4 regions of the Sinorhizobium sp. BJ1 genome follow, and region 4 is predicted to be linked to each of the others. Evidence: predicted binding sites of a transcription regulator. Region 4 holds the regulator's gene; each other region holds the start of a gene.
What was found. Region 4 encodes LexA, which represses DNA repair genes until DNA is damaged. Its sites were predicted from a motif close to TGTTCNNNNTGTGTTCNG; they were not measured.
Positions count from the first base shown of each region.

Region 1: recA (recombinase RecA) is a predicted target of LexA. The motif match lies at 2,427-2,444, and genes of this name have one in related genera.
Region 2: CO676_RS17360 (DUF763 domain-containing protein) is a predicted target of LexA. The motif match lies at 4,272-4,289, and genes of this name have one in related genera.
Region 3: CO676_RS22170 (ATP-dependent helicase) is a predicted target of LexA. The motif match lies at 2,368-2,385, and genes of this name have one in related genera.

Region 1 is NZ_NWTH01000005.1:300,852-306,434, reverse strand. Features, by position in the region: gene alaS (alanine--tRNA ligase) at 1-1,056, opposite strand, end outside; gene recA (recombinase RecA) at 1,284-2,369, opposite strand; gene CO676_RS09900 (carbohydrate kinase family protein) at 2,600-3,547, shown strand; gene CO676_RS09895 (pseudouridine-5'-phosphate glycosidase) at 3,631-4,569, shown strand; gene CO676_RS09890 (PAS domain-containing sensor histidine kinase) at 4,627-5,583, opposite strand, start outside.
Region 2 is NZ_NWTH01000011.1:138,168-143,750, reverse strand. Features, by position in the region: gene CO676_RS17395 (UdgX family uracil-DNA binding protein) at 1-476, shown strand, start outside; gene CO676_RS17390 (glutathione S-transferase) at 481-1,203, opposite strand; gene CO676_RS17385 (DUF3175 domain-containing protein) at 1,223-1,522, opposite strand; gene CO676_RS17380 (hypothetical protein) at 1,538-1,753, opposite strand; gene CO676_RS17375 (hypothetical protein) at 1,917-2,246, shown strand; gene CO676_RS17370 (hypothetical protein) at 2,261-2,440, opposite strand; gene CO676_RS17365 (hypothetical protein) at 2,592-2,855, opposite strand; gene CO676_RS17360 (DUF763 domain-containing protein) at 2,936-4,222, opposite strand; gene CO676_RS17355 (DNA-3-methyladenine glycosylase) at 4,334-4,927, shown strand; gene CO676_RS17350 (ATP-dependent DNA ligase) at 4,933-5,583, opposite strand, start outside.
Region 3 is NZ_NWTH01000019.1:95,585-101,167, reverse strand. Features, by position in the region: gene CO676_RS22175 (HAD family hydrolase) at 1-202, shown strand, start outside; gene CO676_RS22170 (ATP-dependent helicase) at 224-2,290, opposite strand; gene CO676_RS22165 (DUF5710 domain-containing protein) at 2,456-3,367, opposite strand; gene CO676_RS22160 (hypothetical protein) at 3,514-3,759, shown strand; gene CO676_RS22155 (hypothetical protein) at 4,036-4,245, opposite strand; gene CO676_RS22150 (GGDEF domain-containing protein) at 4,584-5,519, shown strand.
Region 4 is NZ_NWTH01000005.1:453,084-458,666, reverse strand. Features, by position in the region: gene CO676_RS36000 (DUF6538 domain-containing protein) at 1-86, opposite strand, end outside; tRNA gene CO676_RS10650 (tRNA-Asn) at 257-331, opposite strand; gene CO676_RS10645 (hypothetical protein) at 473-763, shown strand; tRNA gene CO676_RS10640 (tRNA-Cys) at 936-1,009, shown strand; gene lexA (transcriptional repressor LexA) at 1,454-2,164, opposite strand; gene CO676_RS35190 (hypothetical protein) at 2,407-2,574, opposite strand; tRNA gene CO676_RS10620 (tRNA-Ala) at 2,809-2,884, opposite strand; gene CO676_RS10615 (TIM barrel protein) at 3,005-3,775, opposite strand; gene CO676_RS10610 (hydroxyacid dehydrogenase) at 3,772-4,782, opposite strand; gene CO676_RS10605 (DUF2264 domain-containing protein) at 4,779-5,583, opposite strand, start outside.

The sequences.
Region 1 (5,583 bases), 150 kb from region 4:
CAGCGTTTCGGAGATCAGCGCTTCGGCGCGGACCAGTTCCGGATAGGCCCGGCCCATCTGGCCGACAAGCGCCGGCAAGAGCTTCCACATCAGCGGATCCTGCGCGCCGAGGAGCTGCGCATGACGCATGGCGCGGCGCATGATGCGGCGCAGCACATAACCGCGCCCCTCGTTCGAAGGCAGGACGCCGTCGGCGATCAGGAACGCGGAGGAACGCAGATGGTCGGCGATGACGCGGTGGCTCGCTCGACGGTCACCCTCGGCCTTGACGCCGGTCGCTTCCTCGGAGGCAGCAATCAGTGCGCGGAACAGATCGATGTCATAATTGTCGTGCTGGCCCTGCAGCACCGCGGCGAGGCGCTCCAGACCCATGCCTGTATCGATCGACGGGCGCGGCAGGTCGACACGCTCTTCTTTCGTGATCTGCTCGTATTGCATGAAGACGAGGTTCCAGATCTCGATGAACCGGTCGCCATCTTCCTCGGCCGAGCCGGGCGGCCCACCCCAGATCTGCTGGCCGTGGTCGTAGAAGATTTCCGAGCACGGACCGCAGGGGCCGGTATCGCCCATGGCCCAGAAGTTGTCGCTGGTCGGAATGCGGATGATGCGGTCGTCACCGAAACCGGCGATCTTCTTCCAAAGGCCAAAGGCTTCATCGTCGGTGTGATAGACGGTGACGAGCAGGCGCTTGGCGTCGAGACCGTATTCCTTGGTGATCAGGTTCCAGGCGAGCTCAATCGCGCGCTCCTTGAAATAGTCGCCGAAGGAGAAGTTGCCGAGCATCTCGAAGAAGGTGTGATGCCGGGCCGTATAGCCGACATTATCGAGGTCGTTGTGCTTGCCGCCGGCGCGCACGCATTTCTGCGACGTTGCCGCCGTCGTATACGGACGCTGCTCGAGGCCTGTGAAGACGTTCTTGAATTGCACCATGCCGGCATTGGTGAACATCAATGTCGGGTCGTTACGCGGCACCAGAGGGCTCGACGGCACGATTTCGTGACCGTTCTTGCGGAAATAGTCGAGGAACATCGACCGGATTTCATTCACGCCGCTCATCTTGCGTCCTATCTGTGCACATACCCGGCTGCAACCCACACGTTTTCCGCGCTTTGAGCCGTTATCTTTCAATCCCGCGTCTATCACCCATAAACGCCTGCCCCGATGACGCCGCCATCGGAACCACAGGCTTTTATCGTTCGCATATCATGCTGTCCAGACGGCAGCAAAAACCGGCCGATCTGACCGACGGCCGGTTGATGCAGCATCCAAACCCGAAGCAGCTCCTACATGTCGGCCGCTTCGTCGCCTTCGCTCTCCGGCCCGCCATTCTCGAGGAACCGATCGGCGATGAGCCCGGCGTTCTGCCGCAAGGACATCTCGATCTCGCGGGCCAGATCCGGGTTTTCGCGCAGGAAAAGCTTGGCGTTTTCGCGGCCTTGGCCCAAACGCTGGCTGTTGTAGGAGAACCAAGCCCCGGATTTCTCGACGATACCTGCCTTGACGCCGAGGTCGATGAGTTCGCCGGTCTTGGAAACGCCCTCACCATACATGATATCGAACTCGACCTGCTTGAAGGGCGGCGCCATCTTGTTCTTGACGACCTTAACACGCGTCTGGTTGCCGACGACTTCCTCGCGCTCCTTGACCGAGCCGATGCGGCGGATGTCGAGGCGGACCGAGGCGTAGAATTTCAGCGCGTTGCCGCCCGTCGTCGTTTCCGGCGAACCGAACATAACGCCGATCTTCATGCGGATCTGGTTGATGAAGATCACCATGCAGTTGGACTTGGAGATCGATGCCGTCAGCTTGCGCAGCGCCTGGCTCATCAGGCGGGCCTGCATGCCCGGCAGGCTGTCGCCCATCTCGCCTTCGATTTCAGCACGCGGCACGAGTGCTGCAACCGAGTCGACGACGAGCACATCGATTGCGCCGGAGCGAACCAAGGTGTCGGTGATTTCGAGCGCCTGCTCGCCCGTATCGGGCTGTGAGATCAGCAGGTTTTCGAGATCGACGCCCAATTTGCGCGCATATATCGGATCGAGCGCGTGTTCGGCGTCGACAAACCCGCAGATGCCGCCTTTCTTTTGCGCCTCGGCAATGGTCTGCAGCGCCAAAGTCGTCTTGCCCGAGCTCTCCGGCCCGTAGATCTCAATAACACGCCCCTTTGGCAGGCCGCCGATGCCGAGCGCGATATCGAGGCCGAGCGACCCGGTCGAGACGGTTTCGATCTCGACGACGCTGTCCTTCGATCCGAGCTTCATGATCGATCCCTTGCCGAACGAACGTTCGATCTGGGAAAGAGCCGCTTCAAGTGCCTTGCTTTTGTCCACCGATTTGTCCTCTACGAGCCGCAAAGAGTTTTGTGCCATTGGTCCACCTTTAGGTTATTGGAGCTATCGAGGCAATGAAGCCGCCGCAGGAGTTTTTGTACATGTTTTGTTCCGATTTGGCAATGACGCTTCAAGCAACTGAATAATAAGGATTATCTCCAGAGTGTTCGATTCCTGTTCACGGGATGTTGTACTCCGTTTCCAGAAATTGTCCGGCGGTTCAGTCTGACGTCTCGCCAATGGGCCGATTCGCCGATAGAGGTGTTCAAATGACGAAGCGGGAAATTGCCGTTCTGGGCGGCGCCCATATCGACCGGCGCGGCCGTATCAGCGACACGACCGTCCCGGGTGCGAGCAACCCCGGAACATGGTTCGAGGAAGCGGGAGGCGGCGGCTTCAACGCCGCCAGAAATCTCGCGCGTCTTGGCCATCGGGTGCGGATGATCAGCCCGCGCGGCGGCGATTCCGCCGGCGAGACGGTGGCAGCCGCAGCCGCAGCGGCGGGCGTGATCGATTGTCCGTTCACCTTTCTCGACCGGAAGACGCCGAGCTATACGGCGATCCTCGAAAAGGATGGCAACCTGGTGATCGCGCTTGCCGATATGGATCTTTACGCGTTGTTCTCGCCGCGCCGGCTGCAGCAGCGCGCGACGCGCGAACTCCTCGCGGCGAGCGATCTCGTGCTCGCGGACGCCAACCTGCCACAAGAGACGCTGACGGCGCTGGTCGAGGCGACCGCCGGAACGAACCGGATCCTGGCCGGCATCGCCGTTTCACCGGCCAAGGTTGTCCGCTACAGCCAATGCCTGGCCGGGCTCGACTTCCTCTTCATGAACGAAGCGGAGGCCCGTGCCCTGACGGGCGCCGAGGCTGCCGCCGCCGAGGAATGGCCGTCACTGCTGCGTTCCGCGGGCCTTTCCGGCGGCGTCGTAACTCGCGGCGGCAAGGCTGCGGTGGCCTTCGACCGCGAGACCGCCTGCCTGGCCGTACCGCCTGCCCTGCCCGCGCTTGCCGACGTGACCGGCGCCGGTGACGCTCTGGCGTCGGGCTTTCTTGCCGCCCTGCTCGACGGTATCGGTCTTGCCGGGTGCCTCCGGCATGGCATCGCCGCCGCCATATTAACACTCCACTCGCCCTTCGCCGCCGCTGTAGAGATGTCGCCGGGCAATCTTGCACGGGTGCTGACCCTTGTGCCGGAGCCGCAAATGCTGTCATGAAATCGGCAGCCGAACTCCAGGCGGGAAGCGGAAAAATGCACGGCAATTTTCCGCCACGCCCCACTCATTGGAAGCGAAAGACCATGACAAGACCCACCTCGCCCCTCCTGCCCATTGAATATTCCGATGAAGTCGCATCCGCCAAGGCGCGCGGCGCGCCGATCGTGGCGCTGGAATCGACGATCATCACGCACGGCATGCCTTATCCGGGCAATCTAGACATGGCGCGCAGCGTCGAGGCAATCATCCGCGACCAGGGGGCGGTGCCCGCCACCATCGCGGTAATCCATGGCATTCTTCACATCGGTCTCGATGACACGAAGCTGGAGGCGCTCGCGAAAACCCAGGGAGCCATGAAGCTGTCGCGCGCCGACCTCGCCTTTGCACTCGCCGAGCGCCGCACGGGAGCCACGACGGTCGCAGCAACAATGATCGCCGCCGCCCGCGCCGGCATCAGCGTCTTTGCGACCGGTGGCATCGGCGGTGTCCACCGCGGAGCCGAACAGAGCTTCGACATCTCCGCCGATCTGGACGAACTCGCCCGGACCGGCGTGATCGTCGTCTGCGCCGGCGCCAAGGCCATTCTCGACATACCGAAGACGCTCGAAGTGCTGGAAACGAGAGGCGTCCCGGTCGTCACCTATGACAGCGAGACCTTCCCCGCCTTCTGGTCGCGCGATTCCGGCATCAAGAGCCCACTGATGCTGAACAGCCCGGCGGCTATCGCCAACTTCCAGCGGATGCGTGACGTGCTCGGGGTCGAAGGCGGCATGCTGGTCGCCAATCCGGTTCCGGAAGAAAGCGAGATTCCGCGCGAGGAGATGGAAATCTACATCGCGCGTGCGCTGGACAATGCGGCGAGCGACGAGATCTCCGGCAAGGCGGTGACGCCCTATCTGCTCGACAACCTCTATCACATGACCGAGGGTCGAAGCCTCGAGACCAACATTGCCCTCGTCGAGAACAACGCGCGCCTCGCAGCCGAAATCGCCGTCGCCTTGGCGGCAAGCAAGGCGAAATAGAAGACCTCTGCGCCCGGCGCAAAAGCGTCGGGCCATCTTCCGGACTACCGCAGAGCCTTAGGAATCCAGCATTTCACGGACGGCCACCGCCAATTGCTTCAGAGAGAAGGGCTTCGGCAGGAAGCCGAACTTGGCATCGGCCGGCAGGTTGCGGGCAAAGGCATCCTCCGCATAGCCCGACACGAAGATGAACTTCAGATCCGGGTATTTCTTCCGCAATTCGCGCAAGAGCGTCGGCCCGTCCATCTCCGGCATCACCACATCCGAAACGACGATATCGACCGCGCCGTCGAGCTCCTCCATAATCTCGAGCGCTTCGACGCCCGATCCCGCCTCATGGACCGTGTAGCCGCGTGTCTCGAGCATCCGCTTGCCGCCGCGACGCACCGCTTCCTCGTCCTCGACAAGGAGCACCACGGCGGAATCGCCGGTGAGATCCGTAGGCTCCGTCTGCGCGGCCAGTGTCGCTGCATCGCTTGCCGGCGCCCGCGCTTCCTTGACCGGCGCGCCGCCGGATACGGACTCTTCGCCGGTCTCGGCAACTTCCACATAGCGCGGCAACAGAATACGGAAGGTCGTGCCCTTGCCGACCTCCGACTCCGGATAGATATAGCCGCCGGACTGCTTGACGATGCCATAAACCATCGAAAGCCCGAGGCCCGTACCCTTGCCCACCTCCTTCGTCGTGAAGAAAGGCTCGAAGATCTTGTCCAAGATCTCCGCCGGAATACCCGTGCCCTGGTCGGAGACTTCGACCATGACGAAGTCGTCTTCCGGCAGTTCTCGACGTGCGAGCGCGGCGACTTCGCCCGCCGGCAGGTTTCGCGTCCGGAGCGTGATGATTCCGCCCTCGGGCATGGCGTCGCGGGCATTCACAGCCAGGTTGAGCAGCACCTGTTCGAACTGGCCGAGATCGGTCCTTACCGGCCAGAGGTCACGACCATAGTCCACCTCCACCTTGACGTTGGTGCCGGTCATCCGATCGACGAGCATCCTGAGATCGCCGATGACATC
Region 2 (5,583 bases), on a different contig from region 4:
TCCTTGTCGGCGAACAGCCCGGCGATCGCGAGGATCTGGCGGGCCGGCCGTTCGTCGGTCCGGCCGGGCGCATCCTCGACGAGTGCCTGCATGAGGCAGGCATCGATCGCTCCAGCTGCTATCTCACCAATGCGGTCAAGCATTTCAAGTTCGAGCAACGAGGCAAGCGCCGACTGCATTCACGGCCGAATGCAGGAGAGATCCAGCGCTGCTCCTGGTGGCTCGGTGCGGAGCTTGAGAGGCTTCACCCCGAGATCGTGGTCGCGCTCGGCGCTACGGCGCTTTCATCGCTCTTGGGACGCCGCGCCGGCGTGATGAAGAACCGCGGCGAGCTGATCGCCACGCCCGCCGGCTACCCGGTTCTCGTCACGATCCACCCGTCCTATCTGCTGAGAATCCAGAGCCGAGAGGACGCGGCGGCCGAACGCGACCGCTTCGTCAAGGACCTCGCCAAGATCGCGGCCCATGTCGACTAACGGCTCAGGACTGTCGGTCGAGTTCGGGATAGTGGCGGAAAACACAGGATTCGTTGAAGGCCAATCGCCGGCTGGAGGCCAGATAGCTGCGTATCCGCGGCCGCGCCGCAACCGCATCATGCAGGGCAACCAGCGCCGGCACATGCTCCTCGGTGGCACGCATGGAGTTCGGAAATGCGTAGCGCAGGCCCTCAACCAGCTGGAACAGCGATAGGTCGACATAGGTCAGTTGCCCACCGACACTATGCTCCCGGCCCTTGGGGTTTTCGGTGAGAACACGTTCGAAATAGCCGAGATACTTCGGCAGCCGTTCCTTCAGAAAGTTCGCGGCACGCTTCAACGCTTCCGGCTTCTGCTCCTCGTAATAGAGTGACACGCCGATCGGATGGTGCGTGTCGTGGATCTCCGCAACGCAATCGGTGATCGTCAGTTGCAGGCCGTTGGCCCCATGACGGAGTCCCTCTTCCTCGGGCGCCAGCCCCAGCCTCGGGCCGAGGTAGAACAGGATATTGGCGACGTGGCAAATAAGCAGTTCTCCGTCGATCAGAAAGGGCGGCGCGAAGGGCGGGGTTGCACCCCCTGCATCCTTCATCAGCTTCAGCATCGCACCCGTGCCTCCCGGCTGCCGCGCCACATCGACATAGTCGGCGCCCGCCTCCTCCAATGCGAGGCGCACAAATTCGCCGCGACCGGGAATTCCGTCCCAGTAAAAGAGTTTGAATGTCATCAGAGCCCTCGTTTGCAGTTCAGCCTTTGGGCGCGCGCCCGAAATCCCTTCTGAGTTCGTCCTTCGCCTTTTCTAGGACGCTCCTCCGTTCGTCGTCCAATCCGGACCCGGCCCGGTTGATATAGAAGGTCAGCATCGACATGGCGGACCGGAAGGCGCTCGATTTACGCCGGTTGCTCGCTTCGGCCGAGCGTTTCAGTGAATGCGCAATCTTCCGCGGATCGTCCGAAGCAAAAATGCCGGGCTCGATGTCCAGTGCGTTGCTATGCACTGTCACCTCTTGCGACCATTTCGTCTTCCTTTTACCGCTCTTGCCCATCGGGCCTAGGGCGGTTCACCGCAGCCACACAGGCAACTCGGAGGGCTGCCGAAATTCGCGCGCCCGATCCTTCCAGCCGAGCGTCTCCCACGCGAATTTCTGGGCGGCGATCCTTGCCGTTTCCTTCGTGGGGTAAAAATCAGGCAACACATAGTCCTTGTCGCCGCATGAGAGCAGCGCTCTACCGCTCATCAGATCAAAATGAAGCTGCAGGCATTCTTCGGCATGCATGGATTCCCTCCCGGACATGATTCATGAAAACGACCTTGGCGAGAGGAAGTTCCAATCGCCCGAAAACAGCTGCGAGAAAATGGGACATCCCTGCCCTGGTGCGCCACTCTTGTGGGAACAACGGCGGCTACGTGGCGTTATGAGCGCTTACGGGAGACGAGCCATGAACAAGCAGGGAAAAACCCGTTCCTCCTCGACTGCTGTGCGTCCACTCGATCCGCCGGGCGTCGACGAGCCAATCGATGCGTCGCCGCGTCAGGGAAAGCAATCGCAGACGACGGTCCGGCAACAGATCACCGACATGCGTGAACGTATCGCCGAACTCGAGGCAGAAATCGATGCCATTGCGACCGAGGCGCATACCGCCGTCGGGACACTGCCCGGCGCCGACCGGATTGAAACGGCCAAGGATGTGGTCGCCGAGAAGCGGGACGAAATCCAGAAGCTGAAGGCGAGCCTGGAGGAGATCGAAAGGCTCCTGGCTACCCGGTAGAGATCCAGGTTCACCTAGAAGACGACCATCCACACGCCGCGCCAGAAGAGCGAATTGGGGCCGTCGAGGTGTTCGCGCTCGTCTGCCTTATCGGGCTGCAATAGCTTTTTCGCTGGCCGCGACCGTCCCTCGGACAGTAGGCAGTGTCGCTCCTTGTGTTCCTCCTCAGCGTCCGGCTTTCTGATGGTGAGCATCATGCGCAATCCCTCTTGCGGGCATGCTTCCGAGTCGGTTTCGACTTAAGCAGGCATGCAGTTGCTACAACCTCCCTTGTGCGTCTGATAAGAGGCACAAGGCGTTGGGAAAACCCGCCGGTCAAGGAAAGGGTTCCAAGTGGTTTGCCGCTCAGTCGCGGTCGATGAACTTGAAGAAGCGGCTGACCTTTCCATCCGCCGTCTGGTCCTGGTAGAGGAAGGCCAGCTTGTTCTCGTCGAAAATCCTGAAAAAATCTTCCCAGGAGATTTCCTCCAGCCTCTGCTCAGGCTTGCCAAAATCGATGCGCAGCAAACCGCCGTCGGATGCGCCCCTGACGCGTGACGGGTGGCCGTCGCGGCTCTCTGCCCATTGGCGGATCGTATCGTGATCGGTCGTGGTCTTCGAAGCGCTCACCGGAACCTCCTTCAGCTTTGGGCCTGTCTCGCAACGCTCGTCGACTCTAATCGAACGGTACGGTGATTGTTCCCGTCAGCTCAGTTGCGGCGGCCTTTGACGGCGGCACCCGCATCGTCCCTTTGACCTACTTCTACCTCCCGCTCCCAGCCGAACACGCTCCGCCCGCCAAAGCGGGGCGAATTTCTGAACTCGCCCGCAACGATCTCCTTGAGGTCCGGCCCGGTGACGTAACGCTCCATTCGGCGCGACTGCTCGTCGAGCCGCCTCAAGGCGGCCAGTTCTTCCTCTCGCCCGAGCCGCCCCTTCTCAACCGCCGATTTCATCACATTGATCGTCTCGTCATAGACCTTGAGCGGCACCGGAAAGGGATGGCGGTCCTTGCCGCCATGGGCCAGCGAAAAGCGGGCCGGATCGGAAAAGCGGCACGGCGTGCCGTGGACTACCTCGGCGACCATGGCGAGCGCCTTGACGGTGCGTGCGCCGACGCCCGGCACGAGAAGCAATTCCTCGAAATCTTTCGGCCCGCGATCGGCCGCGGCGGCGAAATTGGCGTGCAGGCGTCGCATGTTCACGTCGCTTTCGCGCACATCGTGATGGGCCGGCATGACGAGATGCGGCAGTATCAACTGGGCTGGAGCCGCCAAGGCGGGGCCGCGAGACTCGATCATCGCCACCTCGCGCACCAGCCCATCGGGCCCGAATGCGCTCAGGAGATCGACCTGGCTTGCCCGCGAGCGCGCCGCACGCCGGTCCGCCAGATTGATGATCTTGCCCTGCCCGCGCCCCTCGATCGCCGCATGCGGCGAATTTACGAAGCTTTCCAGGCCTTCGGAAAGCCAATGATAGCGTCTCGCCTGGCGCCGGTCGCCGTTCATGCCCTGCTGGATGACGACCCACTTCGCGTCATCCGTGACGACGAAGCCATGGAGATAGAGGTCGAACCCGTCCTGAACGGCGGCGCTGTCGACCTTGGCAACGAGGCGGCTCGCATCGGCAAGCGCGGCACCGTCGAACCCAATGCGATCGCCGATCATGACAAGTTCGCCCGGCGTTTTGCGGGAATGTTGGCCGCGGCCGCCACAGACGTGAATGCCAAGTTCGCCCGAAAGCGGCGTGAGGCCGCGCTTCAAGGCGCCAATGACGCTGGTGGTGATCCCCGACGAATGCCAGTCCATGCCCATGACCGCGCCGAAGGACTGGAACCAGAACGGGTGGGCAAGCCGCCTCAGGAATTCATCGCGCCCGTAATGGTGGACGATCGCCTCGGTAATCAGCGTGCCGAGCCGCGTCATGCGGTCGCCGAGCCATTTCGGAACACGGCCGCCATGCAGCGGTAGATCCGCATTGCCTGCTCGTTGCGCCATTTTATCCGGTCCTCGCTTGGATCTCCGATGCCACACTACATGCTTCGGATGTTCGCGGAAAGTTCTCAGTGGCTGCGCGAGGAATCCGGGCGCAACGTTGGCGAGCGCGAAATGGGAGACTACATAGGAGCTGCACAGATCGGGGAGCTCTATCGATTGCAGTGGGACGACAGCTTCTTTGCACGCGATGCCGTTACGGTCGCCGCCGATCTGATCGGCGCGGAATTCGCAGTCTCCGAGGTCGGCGGCATCATCGTCGAGACGGAAGCCTATCTGCCGGACGATGCGGCCTCGCACAGTTTTACCGGCGCCACGAACCGCAACCGATCGATGTTCGGCCCGCCTGCACATGCCTATGTCTATCTATCCTACGGCCTTCACTGGTGCCTGAATTTCGTCTGCCTGCCGGGCAGTGCCGTGCTCATCCGCGCCATCGAGCCGAGATGGGGGCTGGAGACGATGCGGGAGCGGCGCCGCGTTTCGCAGGACAGACTGCTCTGTTCCGGGCCGGGACGGGTCGGTCAGGCCTTGGCGATCGGCAAGGAAGAAGATGGCTTGCCGCTCGACCGAAAACCGTTTCGATTGAGCCCGACGGCAAAACGGCCGCCCGTTTCCGCTGGCCTTCGCGTCGGGATTTCCAAGGCCGTCGAGCACCCCTGGCGCTTTGGGCTAGAGAACTCGCCTTTCCTCAGCCGCAACTTCTAGCCCCCTCATCGAGGCTCGATTTGCTCGTAGGTGCATTGGCGTGGATCCTTGTCCGGCCGCCAGCGCATCAGCTTCGTGCCGTGACGAAAGCGCCGGCTGCTGACGTGATCGAATCTCACCTCTACGACCAATTCGGGGCGGACCGGTTCCCATTCGCCGCTGCGCTCCGTACTCCAGCGGCTCGGACCGCCGGGCGCCTTGCCGGTGAAGCCGGGTGGCTCCCGCAAGGCCTCCAGCCGACGCGTCAAGGCCGGCCGCTCCTTGTCGGAAATTGTCGCGGTGAAGCCGACGTGGTTCAGCGTCCCGTCCGTGTCATAAAGGCCGAGCAGGAGGGAACCGACCTCTTGGCTGTCGCTCTCGTAGCGGAAACCGCCGACGACACAATCCGCCGTCTTCAGGCGTTTGACCTTCAGCATCGCCCGCTCGCCGCACGCGTAAGACCCATCGCGCCGCTTTGCCACGACTCCGTCGGTGGCGCCCGCTTCCCATGAGGTGAGCCAGCCCTCGGCCTGATGGCGGTCTAGGGTGAAGGGCGAAAGCTCAAGCTGCGCCGCAACGGAATTCTCTGCGGCGAAGGCATCCAGTGCAGCTCTCCGGGCGACGAGAGGCTTATCGATCAGGATTGCTCCATCCGTATCGACAAGCATGTCGAACAG
Region 3 (5,583 bases), on a different contig from region 4:
GGACTGCCTCGTCTTCGAAGACGCCCCGGCCGGGATACTCGCGGGTAGCTCCGCCGGCGCCGAAGTGGCCGTGATCACCGGCGCTCATGCGGCGGCAAACGGAACACCGCACCTGACCTTGGAGCACTATGCGGACGTCGAGGCCCGCATCGGCGGCGACGGCTGGCTTTCGCTCCATCGACGCCGGGGCATTCGATTCTAACGAGCAGGCAAGGACACTTCCCTAACGCCACATGCCGCGCATGCGAGCCCGGACATCGACGCGCAATTGCTGCGCCTCACGATGGCCTGCCGCAGCCGAAGTGACAACAGGCCAGGCCAAGCACTCGAAGAATTGCAGAAGAGTTACGGGAATGAAGCGACTGCGCGAGGCATAGACGTGCCGGTCGCCCTGGGCATTTTGGCCATGCGTGAAAAAGCGCTGCGGCGTGACGAGATGCAGGCTGTCCTTGGCGCGGGTCATGGCGACATAGAGCAGGCGCCGTTCCTCCTCGACCTCCGCGGTGCTGCCAACCCCGAGGTCGGAGGGTATGCAGCCGTCGACGCAATTGAGGACGAAAACGGATTTCCATTCCTGTCCCTTGGCTGAGTGGATGGTCGAGAGGATGAGATAGTCCTCATCGAGCAGCGGCACGCCCGCCTGATCGCTCGTGGCGTCCGGCGGGTCGAGCGTGAGTTCGGTCAGGAAGCGCTCGCGCGACGGATAGCCGGCGGCGATCTGCTCGAGCTGCAAGAGGTCGGCCCTGCGCATCTCGGCGTCCTCATGGATGCGCTCGAGATGCGGTTCGTACCACGCGCGGGCGATGCTGATTTCGGACGGCCAGCCACTCCGGCCGGCCCGCAAGGTCTGCAGCATGTCGACGAAGGACGTCCAGCCATCGCCCGAGCGAGGCGGGGCGGGGATTTCTGAGAGCGCCGCCAGCGGCTCCAAGTCGGCGGCGATCGCATCGAGCACACGCCCGGCCGTCTGCGGACCGACGCCCGGCAGCAATTGCATCAGCCGGAATCCCGCCACCCGGTCGCGGGGATTTTGGGCGAAGCGCAAGGCCGCAAGCATGTCTTTCACATGCGCGCTGTCCAGGAATTTGAGGCCGCCGAACTTCACGAACGGAATATTGCGGCGGGTCAATTCCACTTCGAGCGAGCCGCTGTGGTGCGAGGTGCGGAAGAGCACGGCCTGTTGCTTCAGGAGCATTCCGCATTCGCGGTTCTGCAGCACCTGGTCGACGATATAGTTGGACTGATCGGCCTCGTCGCGCACGGTGACGAGCCGCGGCCGTTCGGCCGATTCCCGCTCGGTCCAGAGGTTCTTGGTGAAGCGCTCGCGGGCAAGTTCGATAACTCCATTGGCGGCAGCGAGGATCGGCCGTGTCGAGCGGTAATTCCGATCGAGCGTGATGACCTCCGCAGCGGGCGTGAACGTCGCCGGGAAATCCAGAATGTTGCGCACCGTCGCGGCGCGGAACGAATAGATCGACTGCGCGTCGTCGCCGACGACCGTAAGGCCCCGTCCTTTCGGCTTCAAAGCCATCAGGATCGAAGCCTGCAGCCGGTTGGTATCCTGATATTCGTCAACGAGCACGTGATCGAACCGCCCACCGACATCCTCGACGAGAACGGCATCGCCCATCATCTGCGCCCAGTAGAGCAGCAGGTCGTCGTAATCGAGTACGTTCTGCGCCTGCTTCGCCTCGACATAGGCGCCGAAGAGCGCGCGCAGCTGCTTTTCCCAGGCGCTACACCAGGGAAAATTATCGCGCAGCACCTCATCGAGCGGCTGTTCCGCATTGACCGCCCGTGAATAGATGGCAAGGCAGGTTGCCTTGGTCGGGAAACGGTTTTCAGTCTTCGAGAAGCCAAGCTCGTGCCGGACGATGTTCATTAGATCGGCGCTGTCTTCCCGATCGTGAATGGTGAAATCCGGATCGACACCGATTTCCGCCGCATGTTCGCGCAGAAGCCGCGCGCCGATCCCATGAAACGTTCCCGCCCAGGCAAGCGCGTCGGAAACGGTGCCGGCTTTTCCGCCGAGCACCTGACTGCAGATGCGTTCGACCCTTCGGCCCATCTCGGCGGCCGCCCGGCGCGAGAAGGTCATCAGGAGGATACGGCGGGGATCGGCGCCATTGACGACCAGATGCGCGACCCGGTGGGCAAGCGTGTTCGTCTTGCCCGAGCCGGCACCAGCGATAATGAGAAGCGGACCAACGGTACTGACGTCCGGCCCGACACCGTGTTCGACCGCACTGCGCTGGCGCTCGTTCAATTTTTCCAGGTAAGCCGCGCTCATCAGCCCTCGTCCCGCCTCCAGTTGCGCTCGCGCGACGTGAACACCTGTTAAGGCTGCGGGATTGCCGCGAATCGAGCAAGAACGGACAAGGAACATAGCCGCAGTTCGACAGCCTGCAAAGCGGCGCCGCAACTGGCGCGCATCATTTCGTTCGAGCGGCTTTCGCTAATGGGTGCTGGTGCGATGCGCGGCAGCACTCGCCGGCTGCTTCGTTTGCTGGCGTCGCGCGAAAGATCGGGCGTTTCTGCGCGCAACTCTCAAGGCGGCCAATGTCGGCTGCCACCATCCCCTGGAAAGCGCCTCGGGCCCAGGCTCCCGGCGGGCCGGCCATGTCGCAATGAGTTCGGCAAGGGTCGGGGCGCGCCATCTTCCCCAGACATGATCGACGGTTCGGTCGGCATGAGGATAGTATTCCGCCAGCGCCGCCGCCTCGGCGACTTCGCCGGCGAGTTCGACAAAGACGATGATTCCATACTGCTTTGTTGCAACAGGACGACCTAGGGGCGGTAGATCGTCAGCGGGCAGGGGATAGCGGCGCCGGCGCCGTTCGGCGGCGCGCGCGCTCGCCGCTCTTAGGGCCTCGGAATCTTTTTGCGCCTCGCGGCGGCGTTTCCTTTCCTCGGGCTCGCTTCGTCGCGCCGCCTCCTCGATCTCGGGCCAGCGTCCCAGCAGTTCTTCATAGGACCGGAAGGGCACGCGCCAGGCCCGCAAGTCTTCGTCCCAGTGTGCCCAGGGAATTTCGCGCATCGCTTCGATCACCGATTTCGAATAGGGCGTTCGAACCCGCAGGTCATCGCCGACCTCGAGATACCGGCTGTCGATGGGCTCGAAATCATAAGCGTCGCGGCCTTTGACATCCCCATAGACGTCGTTGCGCTCGGCCTCCCGTGCCAGCCATCGTTCGATGCGACGGGCGGCCATCTTGCCCGGCACGAACCAGCTCTTGCGTTCGTCGTCCCATCGGGCGCGTGGAAACGCCTGGCGAAACCGCTCGACGGCGCTCCGGTCATAGGCGAAGGCCGCGAACTCGCCCTGTCGAGCTTCCTTTCGGAGCCTCCACTGATTGTGCGGAACCATGGCCAGTCTCCACGCTCTCGACAGTAACGTTGCGCTTGGTTGCTTTGTTCGTTTCAAGCGAGATTCCGGCAGCCACGTGCATTTCGGAGCGGTCCAATGGAACCCGCCTCGTCCTCTGCGAGTTTCCCCCTGCACTAGGAGGAACGATGCCCAAGGTCACGGACACGATCAGCTACCCCCAGCCAACGGACCGCCGGTTAGAGTGCGAGCGTGCGCTGGAAGAGGATTTTCAAGTCTTCACGAGCCTGGCGGAGGGCGCCGGTTGGTCGTGGCAAGAGATCGCGCTCGCTCTCATGGAACTTACCGAAGACTATGTCATGGCAATGAGCACGAGCACGAAAATTGCCGAGAGCAACACCGCCCCATTCCCCGGGAACAAGACCCTGCACTGACGGCCGGGGATATTGAAGAAATTGTGCGAGCCGCTCCTAGTCGCGGAAGCAAACCGTCAACAGAACAAAGCAGTGTCCGCATGATTTGCGGACACTGCTTACCAACGTTGGGGACATTGGTTGCCGCCCCAAGAGTGGGGACTGACATCCTTAAATTCATGAAGTCTACAATGGTTCCATTGCGACGGTCAGGCGCCGCCACCCTGCCGTTCTGCTGGAAGTGCGGGAAGCCGGTGATCGAGCGGGCCTGTTCTCAACGGGGCGCCCACAGGGAAATCAGTCTTTCGGACGTATGCACAGCTTCTTCAGCATTTCGACGTCGCGAACGCCGGATTGATAGACGGAGATCAATCTTGCGGCGATTTCGTTCGCCTTCTCGCCGCTGCTGTCTACGCCTCTTTCCTCCAAGATCTGTTCGAAGATGCTGTGCAGCAGGTCCACCTCCATGGGGCCGAAAGTGCTACACCGGTCGCGAGACGTCAACATGGTTCATCTCCTCTCGACGGGGGCGGATTCGCACATCCGTAACGCCCGAGCGTGTGCCGGAAACCATCAGTGTATCCCTGATTGAGACGAAGACGAGTCACTGCAGGTAGCGGCGTTGCGGCACTGCGCAAGTGCTGGTTTGTCCCGCGGGAACTGCCGCCCGAGCTCGGCGGATGATCGGCTTGCAGCAGCTTGAAAGACTCCCCGCGGCTGCTACTACTGGATGTGCCGCTGCAGCCGTTTTCTCGACAAGATCAGGTGCAGTGATGGCGGAAACTTTTGAATTCGCCCCGCCAGCCGAATGCTTGCATTAACGAAGACGGTCTAAAATCGAGGACATGGCGAAGGATATCACCCGACTCATTGAACTCTTCGAGGCCTCTCCTGTTCTCGTCGCGGCCTACGACGAGTTCGATAGGCTGCGCTACGCCAACGCGGCATTCCGATCAGCCTATTTCATCGAAGCGGATGAGACGCCCCTGTGGCCGGATCTGATGCGGCGGAATTTCCAGGCCCAAAGAGGAACCGTCATTCGCGCAGGAGACTTCGAAGAATGGCTGCGAGCGACCCAGTCGCGACGCGGCAAAGTCGGGTTCAGGGCGTTTGAAACCGATCTGTTCGACGGGCGCTGGTTTTGGATGACAGAAACCGTCGAGAAAGACGGATGGATGCTTTGCGTCGCCACCGATGTGACTGGCATCAAGGCCAAGACGCGCGCGGTACGACAGGATCGGGACCTGGCGATCAAAGCTTCCTACACCGATGAATTGACCGGGGTCGCCAACCGCCGCTTCGTGACGGCGAGAATCGAAGACATGTTGCAGCGGCACGGCGGCAACCAGGCCTCGCCAGGCTGCCTCTGCGTGCTGGACATCGACCGCTTCAAGAGCATCAACGACCAGTTCGGCCATCAAACCGGCGATTCGATCCTGAGAGACTTCGCCATGCGCATTCACCGTCTGGTGCGGCGCACCGACTGCTTCGGAAGGGTCGGCGGCGAGGAATTCGTGCTCACCCTTCCAGCCACTCCCATTGAGCAGGCCAAGCTGATCCTCGAAAGGATGCTCGCCTCCGTCCGCAAGTCCCGTCCGCTTCAGGAGCGACCCGACTTCGGATATACGTTTTCAGCAGGCGTCGCGGGCGCTCAGTCCAGCGATACGGCGCTCAGCCTCTATGCCCGGGCGGACCGGGCTCTATACATGGCCAAGCTCGCCGGCCGCGATCGCATTCACCTGGATGAATCCGATCCCAACCGATCTGCAATTGCAGGATAGCCCAGCCGGCCGATGCCGCGACCGGGACCAATCAAGCGGCGGCCTTGCCTATTGCCCAACACAC
Region 4 (5,583 bases):
ACAACGGTCGGAACACGGCGATAGTAGCGGTAGATGCCGCTCGCTGGATGTTTCACAACGTAACGTGAAAAATCATCCGACCTCATCGGATGCCGGTTCTCCACTGCCTTTGTAGGCCTAAAAGTACCCAAAAAGTACCCAGAATGGAAAAATCTAATCGTACTCCACGGGGCTTCACGCGTACGCATGTCACGGTAAGTCTTTGAAGATGCAATTAAAAAGGCCTGCACTATGAGGTGCAGGCCTTTTCTGAAACTGGCTCCCCGGGCCGGATTCGAACCGGCGACCTATCGATTAACAGTCGAGTGCTCTACCGCTGAGCTACCAGGGATCATCTGCGCCGCAGAAGTGAGGCTGCTAATACAAATGCTTTGTCGATTTGCCAAGCGGTTTTTCAAAAAAAATCTACGGTGCCGGTTGCGGGCCTGTGGAGAAAGCACCAACTGTTGGGAAGTTGGATGAAAGAGGCGTGATGACGAACGGCGGCAAGAAGAGGTACTTCGGCATCGATCCGCAAACGCGTCAAATCGTGCTCGGCAAGTGGCGGATCCCGTTGCCCGACTCGCCTGTATTGCGGATTTTGATCGGCTCGCTACTTGTTGTTTGCGGTCTGCTCGGCTTTCTGCCGGTCCTCGGCTTCTGGATGGTTCCGCTCGGCTTGCTCGTCCTGTCCCACGACATTCCTGCAGTGCGCCGTGCCCGCCGCAAGCTCGCCGTCTGGTGGGCCCGTCGACGGGGAACGCAGAATTCATCGGGGAAGTAGGCCACGCTCCGCAGCGACGCCGATTGAAACGCCATAAATCGCAGGCACCAACGGTGCCGCCTTGCAGGCTGTTCAAAGCTATTTGCGAATGTCCTTTTTAGACCTCTCCCTCTTGCGCTCCACATGGATTCGTTTTAAACGCCCGCCATCGCTCGATTTTCCGAGCACGAGAGGCCTCGTGGCGGAGTGGTGACGCAGAGGACTGCAAATCCTTGTACCCCGGTTCAATTCCGGGCGAGGCCTCCAAACAATTCCTTAAATATCACCGCTCAGCGCGATCGGTTTGAATCGCGCCGAAGGCCGGACATTCGAAAACGCCGGGTCGGCCTATCGCCCGCACCGGTCTCTACGCCTTCTCGACGTTCTCCGCCATGGCGTTCGCGTTCGCGCGCGAATTGCCGGCTTCCTTGATGATCTTTCGAGCCTGTTCTTCGGTGAGCTAGGGCTGTTCCGCAGCAACGCGGCGACGATCGCGCCCCGGGGATTTCCTGACCTCTGCCATGTGCTTCCTCCGACTTTCGCCGAATGACGGCGCCGAAGGAGGTAAGTCCCGTCTGTTGTGGCAGTGGGAACGACCGGGGGCTTGCCGGACGTGAGCGGTTCCAGGCAAAAGATAGTTCGGTGGTGGCCCTAATATTTGCGCCCGAGGCAGACGAACACTTAACAAGTCGCCAAGACTGCCCAAGCCGCTCAGTGATAGCGCCGCATCAGGCCGACGAGTTTGCCCTGAATCTTTACCCGGTCGGGACCGAATATCCGGGTTTCGTAAGCCGGATTCGCGGCCTCGAGTGCGATCGATGCGCCCTTGCGGCGGAATCGCTTCAAGGTTGCTTCCTCGTCGTCGATCAGCGCCACGACAATGTCTCCCGGGCTGGCGGTGCTCGTGTTTCGGATAATCACCGTATCCCCATCGAGGATGCCCGCCTCGATCATCGAATCGCCCTTGATTTCGAGCGCGTAGTGCTCGCCATTGCCGATCATCTCGACCGGTACGGAAATTTCGTGGGTGTTGTTCTGAATGGCCGAAATCGGCACGCCCGCGGCGATCCGCCCCATGACGGGCACCGTCATGGACGCGCTGTCGACCGGCGTCGGCGCAGGCTTCGGCGCGAGCGGGGGCTTGCCCAGGCTGCCCTCGATGACGCTCGGCGAGAAGCCGCGTCGCGGCTGAGAGGGAGCCGAATAGGCCTCGGGCAGTTTGATGACCTCGAGCGCACGGGCCCGATTGGGAAGCCGACGAATGAAACCGCGCTCCTCGAGCGCCGTGATCAACCGGTGGATGCCCGACTTCGACGCGAGATCGAGCGCATCTTTCATCTCGTCGAAGGACGGCGGGACCCCGGATTCCTTCATCCGTTCGTGAATGAACAGAAGCAATTCCTGTTGCTTGCGGGTCAGCATGCGCGTCACTCCAGATTCGCGAAACAAATCAAGAACAGAAACTATCCGTTCCATATGTGTTCCGCAAGCACTTAATATTCCGTGAACTTTAGCCGGGCGTCGAGGCGCGTCGCGGCAACCGGGAGCATTGCCGGACCGGAGTGACAAAGTGTTGGCGAGAGGCGCTTTCGGCGCAGCGTCGCACCTCGGGCGAACGTCCTCTTCGTCCGGGGGGACCTGCGCGTCGGCCTGACGAGCACTTCCTAGTAGGCGAGACGCAACCCGCCGGGGCTAAGAACGTCGAAATCAGGTTCAGGATAGGGGCCGTACCATTGGGTGTAGGTTGTGTTGCCCGTTGCACCCGTCGAAGCGCATCCTGAAAGTGTGAGAAGCGTGATTGCAGTGACGGCGATCAGAGATTTGAGGGGCATGATGTTCTCCACTTCCGGGAGTTGCCGATATGCAATGATGCCAGTAGCTAAGTCTCTCTCAAATCACGCTCTTTGGCAAGCGAGGGCCGATGCCAGAAGTCCGTTTCGGTCCGTGTAAACGCCGTGCCACCAACCTCCAGGGGTCCGGCCGGCGTTCCTTTACTTTCGGGACAGGCGATCGCGGCAGGTGAGGCGCGAATGCAGTTTCTGGTGGTGTTCCGGCGAGGGAAATCCTGGTGGAGTCGAAGGGAGTCGAACCCTCGACCTCCGCAGTGCGATTGCGGCGCTCTCCCAACTGAGCTACGACCCCAGCAAACCAAAGTATATAGGCGGATTTCACCGCCTTCGCCAGTCCATCCTTGTGCCGGGACGACCGCATGTTTTCCTAAAGTTGGGGTCGAGAAGGGTACGCGCCGCGGCGCCCGCTTCTTCACGGGGTGAGGATTTGCTCGAGTGTCGCGGCATCCTCGAGAAAGGCGGCCGGGTCGTCATTGGCGACGAATTCCAGCATCGCAAATCGCCGCCCGATCCAGCGAGACCGCGGAAGGGCGGAGAGGATCGTGCGCCAGTAGTCGGCCGCCGACGCCAAGGGAAAGCGGTTACGCTCCCGGTCCCAGGCGAAGACGTGGACATGGGACACATGCTGACCGACCCGCGCGACCTCGGCGAGCGCCTCCTCGACCGCGAGCCCGGGCCGCGGCTGCCAATAGAGATAGACATTGTCGTGGGCGATCGCCTCGATCAGGCGGCATGCCGAATCGGTCGTGTCCGTCAGGGATTGCGGATGATATTCCAACGACACGGTCACCTCGTGCCGCGCGGCCTCGGCGCCCATGTCGCGGATCGCATCTGCCGCAGCGCGTCTCTCAGCGGCGTTGTAGTCCTTGGAATCGCGCCGGCGCGTGCCGGGCCAAATGCGGATATTCGAGGCTCCGAGCGCGGTCGCACTTTCAACTGCGCGCACGAATTCGGAAAGGTCGTCGGTCGGTGGCGCGACGTAGGAGCCGTAGGATGTCGTCAGTCCAGCCCTTTTGCTGAGGCGCCCGACAATCCGGGCTATGGATGTCTTCCCGGGAGGAACATGAGCATCCCCCGCCCATTCGGCTGCGGCAATCCGGGCTTCTCTGGCCAGCTCGACAATTCTGTCCGGGGGCAAGCTACGGAAGGTGACGGTGCAGAGGCCGGCTTCGAAATTGCTCATGCCATGCGCTCCAAGTCGCTCTTGTGGATCTCGAATAGCAGCGGCCGATCCTCAAGAAAACGCTCGATTTCATCGACAGCCATTTCGCCGAGACGTGTCCTTTCGAGGCCGACGGCGCCGGCGATGTGCGGGGTCAGGAAAACGTTCGGCAGATCATAAAGAGGCGACGCATCTTCCGGCACCTCGGGATCTGTGACGTCGATGACGGCGTTGATCGCGCCCGTCTTCAACCTGTCGATGAGCGCGGTTTGATCGACGAGCGCCCCCCGCGCCGTGTTGATCAGGGTTGCCCCGTCCATCATCAAGGACAGCCGCCGTGCGTCGATCATGTGCCTCGTCTCGGGCAGCGCCGGCGCATGCAGCGAGACGATGTCCGAGTTCGCCATCAACGTATCGAGTTCAACTTTTTCCCCACCGAGGCCGGAAGCGCATTCCTGCCCGACCAGCGGATCGTAGAGCAGCACCCGATAATCGAAGGGGCGAAGGAGGTCGATCACCCGTCTTCCGATCCGCGAGGCGCCCACTATGCCGATCGTGCGGCGATAGTTTCCAATCGCCTGTCCCTGCAGGATCAGGGTCCGCTGGCGTCCTCTGTCGGCGGCATAGAGATCGCGGAAGCGAAAGACCTGCTTGCCCGCAAAAATGATTGCCGCGAGCGTGAACTCTGCGACAGGCACGGCATTGGCCACGGCCGCATGGCTCACGGTTATTCCCGCATCAAACACAGTCGTGTCGATCAGGCCCTTGACCGTTCCTGCCGCATGGACAACGAGGCGAAGGCGGGGCGCCGACCGAAGAACGGCCGCATCGAAGCGTGGAGCGCCCCAGCCGGTTACCAGGATTTCCGCTTCGGCGAGCAACCGCTTCGACCGGCTGTCGCCGAACACAGTCATCGGTTGCGGATCGAGTATGCGCGCAAGACCGTCGACCCGCGCGAGAAGTTCCGGCGTCAGGACGTGTTCCGTCCTTTCGGGCTGCATCGCAAAAGCCAGCGCCGGGCGGGTCATGGCTTGCGCCCCGGCGCCTGCATGGCACTGACGGTCACGCCTTGCTCCGCGATGGCGCGCAACGCGGCGATGTCCGGGGCGGCGGGCGGAACGTCCCAGTCGCTCGTTACGGCCGAGATGTCGCGAACCGCCAGGACGGCACAGCGAAGAATCGTTTTGCCAGCGGGAATCGTAGCCCGCAGTTGCGGTATCAACGTCTTTGCGGCGATGAGGTTGGTATTTGGTGGCGCCTTCTGCGCCAGACCTTGGCGCGCGACCATCGAGCCGAGGTCGCGAATTCCGCTGAAATCCTCTTCCCCGATGGCATAGGCCTCGCCTGTCGACGCGGAAAGCGTGTCGGCCTCGAAGTCTCGTCTGGCGATGGCAAAGCCGCCTTCGGCTGTTTCAAGCGGCCTCGGAGTCGTGATCCGGTGCACTCGCACATGCCAGGGTGAGGCCGGCAGCAGCCATGTCTCAACGACAACATCCGGCCAGGGCAACCACCTGGAAAAGAGCACATTGCCATCAAGCCGCGCCTCTTCGTTGGTCTCGCGCACGCGGTAATGAATGCCGTCGTCACTGAAAGCCAGCATGGAATCGAAGGCCCCGCCGGCAAAGGCCCGTTCGTCGCTCTCGACGCTGAAGCCGTAGCGCGTCGAATAAGCGAATTTCGCATATTTTTCCGAGCCGAAGCGCATCTGCCGGTTCTCCTGGCCGGAGGAAAGCGCCACGACGTCACCCTTGCAAGGCATCATCACCATGCCCGGATGACGGAGCGCAACCGTTTCGGAGGGCGGTGAAGGAGGCGTTTCCGTGAAAGTC